Regions from separate parts of the Oryzomonas rubra genome, predicted to be linked through region 1. Evidence: riboswitches for the same ligand, from Rfam matches in the RefSeq annotation. Region 1 holds a riboswitch; the other holds the start of a gene.
What was found. A riboswitch is a leader RNA that binds a small molecule or an ion and turns the genes downstream of it on or off. The one in region 1 is predicted to bind thiamine pyrophosphate.
Positions count from the first base shown of each region.

Region 2: linked by a shared signal. The riboswitch ahead of thiS (sulfur carrier protein ThiS) and the one ahead of thiD (bifunctional hydroxymethylpyrimidine kinase/phosphomethylpyrimidine kinase) in region 1 are both predicted to bind thiamine pyrophosphate.

Region 1 covers NZ_SRSD01000009.1:76,547-80,960, forward strand. Annotated here, with positions in the region: gene selD (selenide, water dikinase SelD) at 1-516, opposite strand, end outside; gene alr (alanine racemase) at 589-1,722, opposite strand; TPP riboswitch at 2,121-2,227, shown strand; gene thiD (bifunctional hydroxymethylpyrimidine kinase/phosphomethylpyrimidine kinase) at 2,300-3,775, shown strand; gene thiC (phosphomethylpyrimidine synthase ThiC) at 3,809-4,414, shown strand, end outside.
Region 2 covers NZ_SRSD01000005.1:223,464-227,877, reverse strand. Annotated here, with positions in the region: gene ET418_RS09990 (flagellar FlbD family protein) at 1-300, opposite strand, end outside; gene ET418_RS09985 (AAA family ATPase) at 399-1,490, opposite strand; gene ET418_RS09980 (PilZ domain-containing protein) at 1,558-1,884, opposite strand; TPP riboswitch at 2,052-2,151, shown strand; gene thiS (sulfur carrier protein ThiS) at 2,253-2,453, shown strand; gene ET418_RS09970 (thiazole synthase) at 2,543-3,322, shown strand; partial or broken gene thiE (thiamine phosphate synthase) at 3,526-4,143, shown strand; gene mnmL (tRNA modification radical SAM protein MnmL/YtqA) at 4,153-4,414, shown strand, end outside.

The sequences.
Region 1 (4,414 bases):
CGTCAGGATCAACTGATCCCCCGGCCGGGCGGTGGAGTTGCGGATGATGGCGGCGGGATCCACCAGGCCGGTCACGGAGAGGCCGTACTTCAGCTCGTCGTCCTCCACCGTATGCCCCCCCACCAGGCAGACCCCGGCCTCTTTCAGCACGCTGTTCCCCCCGGCCAGGATCTCTCCCAGGATCTCCCCCGGCAGGGAGCAGGCGGGAAAGAACACCAGGTTCATGGCGGTCACGGGACGGGCGCCCATGGCATACACATCGGAAATGGCGTTGGTGGCGGCGACGCGGCCGAAGGTAAAGGGATCGTCCACGGGAGGGGTGATGATATCGGCCGTCTCCACCAGGGCGCACTCCGGCGCAATCCTGTAGACCCCGGCGTCGTCGGAGGTTTCAGGACCTACAAGGAGGTTTTCGTCGCGGTAATCCCAAAGCCCGTCCAGGGCTTTCGCCAGGCCCGCAGGGCCCAGTTTCGCGGCTCAACCGGCGGCTTTTACCAGTTGCGTCAGCTTGATCATGACTTTCCTTTGTTTGTGCTATCGGTCCTATGGGACCTATGAGTCTTATAGGACCTATGGGTCCCAGCTAAATCATTTCAGGTAAATCCTGGGCACCCGTTTGCTGATGCCGCAGAAGATCTCGTAGGGGATGGTGCCGGCCAGGGTGGCCAACTCCTCGGCGTGGATGCAATTCCCCGCCCCGTCCGTCCCCATCAGCACCACCTCGTCCCCCACGGCCACGCCGGGGATATGGGTCACATCCAGCATGATCCAGTCCATGCAGACCGTCCCGGCCACCCGCGCCCGTTGGCCCCGGATCAACGCCTCCCCCCGGTTGGTGAGGGTGCGGGGATAGCCGTCGGCATACCCCACCGGCACGCTGGCGATCAGGGTCCGCTCGGCGGCGGTGAAGCGGCGGGCATAGCTGATGGTGGTGCCCGGCTCCACCCATTTCAGCATGGCGATGCTGCTTTTCAGGCGCATGACCGGCTTGAGGTCCAGCTTCCCTTGGAAATCGGGCGAAGGGATGGCGCCGTAGAGCACGATGCCGGGACGGACCAGGTTGCAGCCGGCATTGTCCCGGAGCAGGGCCGCGGCGCTGTTGGCGATGTGGACGTAGCGCGGGGAGAAGCCGGCCTTGCGGGCCTCGGCGACCACCCAGGAGAAGCGCTCGGCCTGGATGCGGGTGAAATGCTGGCCCGATTCGTCCAGTTCATCGGCGCTGGCGAAATGGGAGACGATCCCCTCCAGGGTGATGTTGGGCAGCTTCTTCAATTCGTTCAGGAACGCGGGGGCCTCGGCGTAGGTGATCCCCAGGCGCCCCATGCCGGTGTCGATCTTGAGATGGACCTGGGCCTTGCGAAAGAGCTTGCCGGCGGCCAAGTTAAGCGCCTGGGCCTGCTCCAGGGTAAAGAGGGCGGTGGAGATGTTGTAGCCGATGCATTTGCGCTCCTGACCCGGATACACCCCGCCCAACAGCAGGATCGGCTTGTCGATGCCGCTCTTGCGCAATTGAATCCCCTCGGCCAGGAAGGCGACGCCGAAGGCGTTCACCCCCAGCGCCTCCAGTTCGCGGCTGATGTCCATGAAGCCGTGGCCGTAGGCGTCGGCCTTGACCACCGCCAGCATCTCGGTCCGGCGGGGAATGGAAGCGCGGATAAGCTCAAAATTATGGCGCAGTGCGTCGAGATCGATCTCGGCGAATGTGGGACGGCTGTCGTACACGACCATGACACTCCTTGGTTTCGGAATCAAAGGCGAGACAATGTCTTTAGAAGGGGTTATTACCACGTCCGGCCCTGGCTGTAAAGTGAAAGGGGGCCGCCGTTTCCGGGGCCGTGCCGGCTATCGGCGTTGTCGTTGCAGTTACGAGCCGGACGGGCACGGCAGACCATGAAATAAATTTAACTTTATTTCAAATTTTAAGGCATATCTTCAGGTTACATGGATGACTCCATGCCCAAGAGCACCATCGCGCTGACCGGCAAGGTCAAGGTCACCATCGGTCTCCTATAAAGCAGGGAAACGAAATTGTTTCCGATAGCCGCCGCACCGCCTCCAGCCTGCCGCTGCTGTCATGGGGATTGACAGGAACGGTTAAATCCAGTACCGTAGACACAATTACAAGGCCCTGGGGGAGTTCGCAAGAGCTGAGATGGTTCCTTTTGGAATCAGACCCTTTGAACCTGATCCGGTTAATTCCGGCGTAGGAAAGCGGCTTGCACGACTGTTCATCTTATCCATGAACCCGGCCGCCTGTATCACAACAGTGCGGCTTTTTTATTATCACGAGGGATATGCCATGGGCGACTGCAGCAAACGGTTTCGTCTCGTCATCAACAATACGGCGCAAACATTCCCGCCGGTTGGGGGCGTGTATCTGATCACCGACCAGGATGACAAGCTGGTGGAACGGGTGGGGATCGCCCTGCGTGGCGGTGTGGCGGTGCTGCAGTACCGCGCCAAGGAGAAAAGCCACGAGACCCGCCTGGAGGAGGGGCGCGAGCTGAAGCAGCTCTGCAAGCGCTTCGGGGTGACCTTCATCGTCAATGACGACATTCGACTGGCCAAGGAACTGGATGCGGACGGCGTCCACCTGGGCCAGGACGACGGCGGCATTGCCGAGGCACGGGAACTGCTCGGCCCGGGCAAGATCGTCGGCAAATCGACCCATAACCTGGACGAGGCCCTCCAGGCCGAACAGGAGGGTGCCGATTATATCGGTTTTGGCGCCATGTACCCCACCGACAGCAAGGTCATCACCCACATGCCGGGCACCAGCGGCCTGTGTGCCATCCGCGACCGCATCAAGCTCCCGGTGGTGGCCATCGGCGGCATCACCACCAGCAACGCCTGCCGGGTGATCGACGCCGGCGCCGACGCCGTGGCGGTGATCTCGTCGGTCCTGTCCAGTCCCCGTCCCGATATCGCCGCCGCCGAACTGAAACTGCTCTTCAACCGTACCTGCCCCTACCCGCGCGGCTCGGTCCTGACCGTGGCCGGCAGCGACTCGGGGGGCGGAGCCGGCATCCAGGCCGACATCAAGACCATTACCCTGCTGGGGAGCTACGCCGCCAGCGCCCTGACCGCCCTGACCGCCCAGAACACCAAGGAGGTTTCGGCCATCCACGGCCTCCCCCCTTCCTTTGTGGTGGATCAGATCACGACCGTGCTGGCCGATATCCCGGTGGACGTCATCAAGACCGGCATGCTGCACACCTCGGCCATCGTCTCGGCCCTGGCCGAACTGCTGGCGGAGCGCACCGGTTATATCCCGCTGGTCATCGACCCGGTCATGGTATCCAAGGGAGGCACGGCCCTGCTGGATCGGGACTCGCTCCACATCATGCAGGAGCAGTTGCTGCCCCAGGCCTACCTGCTGACCCCCAACATCCCCGAGGCCGAGCGCCTGCTGGGGAGAGCGATCCGCTGCGAGGCGGATATGGAACAGGCCGCCCGCGACCTGCACGCCCTCGGCCCGGCCAACGTTCTGCTCAAAGGGGGGCATCTCGCCGGCCGCCAATCCATGGATATCCTCTTCGACGGCTACGAATGCCGGGAATATGCGGCAGAACGGGTCTTCACCAGCAACACCCACGGCACCGGCTGCACCTACGCCTCGGCCATCGCCGCCTTCCTCGCCCAAGGGGAGCCGCTCAGGAGCGCCGTGGAAAAGGCCAAGGAGTTCATCTCCGCCGCCATCCGCCTGGCCCATCCCCTGGGCAAGGGGCATAGCCCGGTGAATCATTTTGCCGCCGCCCAGCAAGGCGACCGCTGACCCATACCATCAACCCTTGATACGGAGCACGCAATGACCCAACTCGAATACGCCCGCCGGGGCCTTATTACCGAACAGATGCAGATCGCAGCCGCAGCGGAGGGGGTCCCACCCGAATTCATCCGCGACGGCCTGGCAGCCGGCACCATCGTCATCTGCCACAACATCAAACACGCCAACGGCAACCCGCTGCCGGTGGGGACCGGCCTGCGCACCAAGATCAACGCCAACATCGGCTCGTCTTCGGACGATACCGACATGCAGAAGGAGCTGGAGAAGGCCCGCACCGCCGTGAAATACGGCGCCGACGCCATCATGGACCTCTCCACCGGCGGGCCGGTGGACGAGATCAGGCGGGCCGTGGTGGCGGAGACCAACGCCTGCATCGGCAGCGTGCCGCTCTACCAGGCCGCCCTGGACGCCGTGCGGGTCAAGAAGAAGGCCATCGTGGACATGACGGTGGACGACATCTTCGCCGGCATCATCAAGCATGCCGAGGACGGCGTGGACTTCATCACCGTACACTGCGGCGTGACCCGCTCCACGGTGGACCGGATGAAGAACGAGGGGCGCCTCATGGACGTGGTCTCCCGCGGGGGTGCCTTCACCATCGAGTGGATGGCCTACAACCGCCAGGAG
Region 2 (4,414 bases), on a different contig from region 1:
TGGAACGCGCTCGTGCTCGTCGCGATTGGCGATGGAACGGTCTCTGTTCAGCGTGGCACTGCTAAAAAGATTTTTTTTCGTCTTATCGAGGTACTTCTTGCCTGCGGGGCCTCCGGCGCGTCGAATGATCCTGGCGCGGAATGCCACGACCTTGGTGATGATGTCGGTAGCGGGTTCCTTGACAATGAAGTGGTAACCGTTGAAGAGTGTTATGACCGTATCGGGTGTCTCCTCGATACTGACGATGTGGTCGGGGTTGACATACATCACCTGCTTGTCCAGACGGGTCAATGGGATCATAATACCACCGGAAATATGAATGTTTGTCTATAAATATCAAAAACCGTGTCAGGTCAAGAAGTTTTTGCCTGAAATTGAAAGCGGCACATTATCGTTCGTTACAACAATGCATCGATAGCCGCAAAGTCGATGTAACGTTCAGAGGTGGAGTTGATCAGCTCGATCTTTTCCAGGTCATCCGGGCCGATCTTCGAGACATGCTCCCTGAGGCGGTAGAAAACCTCCGAAGAGGTCTCCTCGACGCGGATATAGGGGATTTTGCTGTCGTCGAGAATCTGCTGGGTGATGAGCGACATGGGTGCGTGCCCGCTGATGACCAGGCCGGTCAGGCGCTTTTTGAAATCCGGTATATGGTGCAGCGAAGAGGCGGTGACAATCAACTCATCCCTCGAACTGGTCACGATGAGCAGCGTGGACTCCTCAAGATGGTCGATGACCCGCTGCGACGATGCCGCTCCCAACTGGATATTATGGCAGATGCGGCTCCTCTCTGTGGGGTTCCCCATGAGCGGCAGGCCGAGCATCTGAGCCACATGTTGCAAGGTCGGATGGGCCAGGACCGGGCTGTAATCGAAGGCGCTCGTCACCAGCAGGTCGCTTCCGCTAAAGGCCTTTTTCAGATAGGCAAGGGAGCGTTCGCGCTTTTCCGGCAGCAGCTTGTTGACCATGACAACGCGAACGTCGGCTTTTTCCCGTTCGTAGAGTGCCAGGTTCAACTCCACGGCGTCTACCACGTTGCCGATGCCGCCGTTGGTAACCATGAGCACCGGTGCGCCCGCCATGGTCGCCACCTGGGCATTGTTCGCCCCGACCACCGATCCGACGCCACCGTGGCCCGCCCCCTCAATGATCAGAAAATCGTATTTCTGCTCAAGCTCGCGAATCGCGCCGGTGATAAGCATGCGGGGCGTTTCCGGGGCAATCTTGCCGTCCAGGAATTTTCTGGTCGAACCGGGTGTGAGGGTCATGGGCGACATGAGGTGCGCGTCCTCATCCAGTCCGTAAACGCTGGCCACCATGGCCGCATCCATGTCCATGGTCAGGCCGTTGTACTCGATGCACTTGGGGCCGATCGGCTTGATGAAGCCGACCCGCTCATATTTTTTGCGGGCCAGATGCATGAGCGACAGGCTGATGGTGGTTTTGCCGCAATGCTGGCCGGTGGCGGCTATGAATATCTTTTTGCACACCATACTCTGCCATCCTTCCCAAAGCCATAAAACCGTCGAGAGTCCGACCGTCTGCCGCCAACCGTGGTTATGCCGCTTCTAGAAACCGGAGGAAGTGCTCTTCGCCGGCCTGGAAATGTAAAAAACGCACCCCCATGCCGCTCTTCTTGACCAGGTGGAAGAGGTTTTGCGGCACTTTCTTTGCCCACATGACCCGGGCATCAACCTGAACCAGATGGTCATCGACGGTAAATTCGATCCTGATTCTGCTGTTGGGCGGGCAGACATTGGCGGTTTTGATGAACATGCCGGTTGTCGATATATCCTCGCTGAATGCCACACGGTTGGCGCCGTCTATGCCGAAACGGATCGTTAAACGCTTTTTGAGCCGCCGTATAATCCTCTTTTCGGTCATTATGGCCTCAAACTAAAGAGCTTATTATGTGACAAAAGCGCCAAGACTATATCACAAAATAGCGGATGCGGGAGAAGAATCGAAAAAACGCGGGTTTCAGTTTTTTATTTTCGCTCCTGTGCCGGTATAAATTCAATTGACAGAGCCGCGTCAATACACTAGGTTAATGTAAACGCTGGGGGAGTTTCGACTGAGAGCGGCGGTGCGTCGCGACCCTTAGTACCTGATCCGGGTAATGCCGGCGTAGGGAAGCGCAAACATTCAGATGTTCCAAGCCGCTTCCGCGGCTTTTTGCGTTTTAGAAGGTTGTTCAACAGCCTGTTCGTGACCCGTGCAGTCAGTTCGTACCGGGCGCTGAAGGAGAAAGCATGCACATTACACTGAATGGCGAACAGGCTGACATCGCCGAGGGGAGCACGGTCGCCGGGCTTCTGAAGCATCTGCAACTCCCGCGCGAACGGGTGGCGGTGGAGGTCAACCTGGCTATCGTTCCCAAGGCGGCCTACGACAGCCGTGGGTTGGCGGAGGGGGACAGGATAGAGGTCGTCCACTTCGTGGGCGGAGGATGAAAAACGGGTAGGGGAACGGTGGGGAAAAATCGCGCGTCAGCCCCCTGCGCCTGAAGTCAACACGTTGTTGCACAAGGAGACATTCTGCTATGACAACCCAAAAGGATACATGGACGATCGCCGGCCGCGAGTTTACCTCCCGCCTGATGGTGGGCACCGGCAAGTACGCCAGCTTTCAACAGACTGCCGCGGCCCTGGAGGCCTCGGGGGCCGAGATTATTACCGTGGCGGTGCGGCGGGTCAACCTGGACCGGAGCAAGGAATCGCTCCTGGATTATATCGACCCCAAGAAATACACCCTGCTCCCCAATACCGCCGGCTGCTACACGGCTGACGACGCCGTGCGCACCTGCCGCCTGGCCCGCGAGGCGGGCATGTCGGATTTCGTCAAGCTCGAAGTGCTGGGGGACGAGAAGACCCTGTTCCCGGATAACGAGGAGTTGCTCAAGGCCGCCCGGATCCTGGTCAAGGAAGGCTTCACCGTGCTCCCCTACACCAGCGACGACGTGATCATGTGTCGGAAGCTGGAGGATATCGGCTGCGCTGCGGTTATGCCGTTGGGGGCCCCCATCGGCAGTGGCCTGGGTATCCGCAACCCCTATAACATCAGGATCATCCTGGAGTCGGTCAAAATCCCGGTGATCGTGGACGCCGGGGTCGGTTCGGCCTCCGATGCGGCCGTCGCCATGGAGTTGGGCTGCGCCGCCGTGCTCATGAACACCGCCATTGCCGGAGCCCAGGACCCCATTGCCATGGCCCGCGCCATGAAGTTGGCCGTGGAGGCGGGACGGCTTTCCTACAAGGCCGGCCGGATTCCCCGCAAGCTCTATGCGAACGCATCCAGCCCGCTGGACGGCATGATTGTCTAGTTTCCGCCCGGAAAGGGTTCTTTTTCGCCCATGCGGCGTCAATCTTCGGGCTTGCTTGTGCGGCGTACCGATGTACGCCTCCGCGCAATCCCTCGATTTCCTTGCCTGGACGAAAAATACCTCCTTTCCGAATCGGAAACTGCCTGATACTTGAATCCGTGACACCTTCACGGCTTCTCTTACGTTATGTTCACCATGTACCCATGAAACCCATTGATTTTCCTCTCTACCTGATTACCGACCGCACCCAGACCGCCGGCCGGCCGCTTTTGGACGTGCTGCGCGCCGCTCTGGCCGGCGGGGTGCGCGCCGTGCAACTGCGGGACAAGGACCTGCCGGACGGCGAGTACGTGGAACTTGCCCGGGCGCTTCGGGTACTGACCCGGGAGTTCGGAGCCCTGCTCTTCATCAACCGCCGGGTCGATGTCGCCCTGGCGGTGGGGGCCGACGGCGTCCATCTCGGGGCGGCCTCCGCACCCGTGGCCGAGGTGCGCCGCCGCTGCGGTCGGGCGATGCTGATCGGCTATTCCAGCCACGGCTTGGCTGAAGCGCGCCAAGCGGTGCGTGACGGGGCGGATTTCATCACCTTCGGCCCGGTCTTTGCGACCCCCTCCAAGGCGGCCTATGGGGAGCCGTTGGGGTGTGAAGTCCTGCAGCGGGCGGTGGAGGCGCTGCCGGTCCCGGTGTTTGCCCTGGGCGGCGTGAAGCCGGAGAACCTGCCCGCAGTTCGGAAAGCCGGCTGTTCCCACATCGCCTTGATTTCGGCCGTCAGCGCCGCCCCCGACCCGTGCCGCGCAACCCGGGAACTCCTGGCAAACCTGGGAAACCCGCTGCCCACCGCCGTCCATCACGAACTGCGCATCAACTCCTACGGCCATTACCTGCGCCGGCGCTTCGACTGCCGGATCAGCAAGGTCAACGTGGATGCCGGTTTCACCTGTCCCAACCGGGACGGCAGCAAGGGGACCGGCGGTTGCATCTACTGCAACAACGTCTCTTTCTCCCCCAAGGACACCCAGCCGGTCATCCCGCTGGAAGAACAGCTCTCGGCGGGCATGGCCTACCATCGGCACCGTCTCGGCTCCGAGAAGT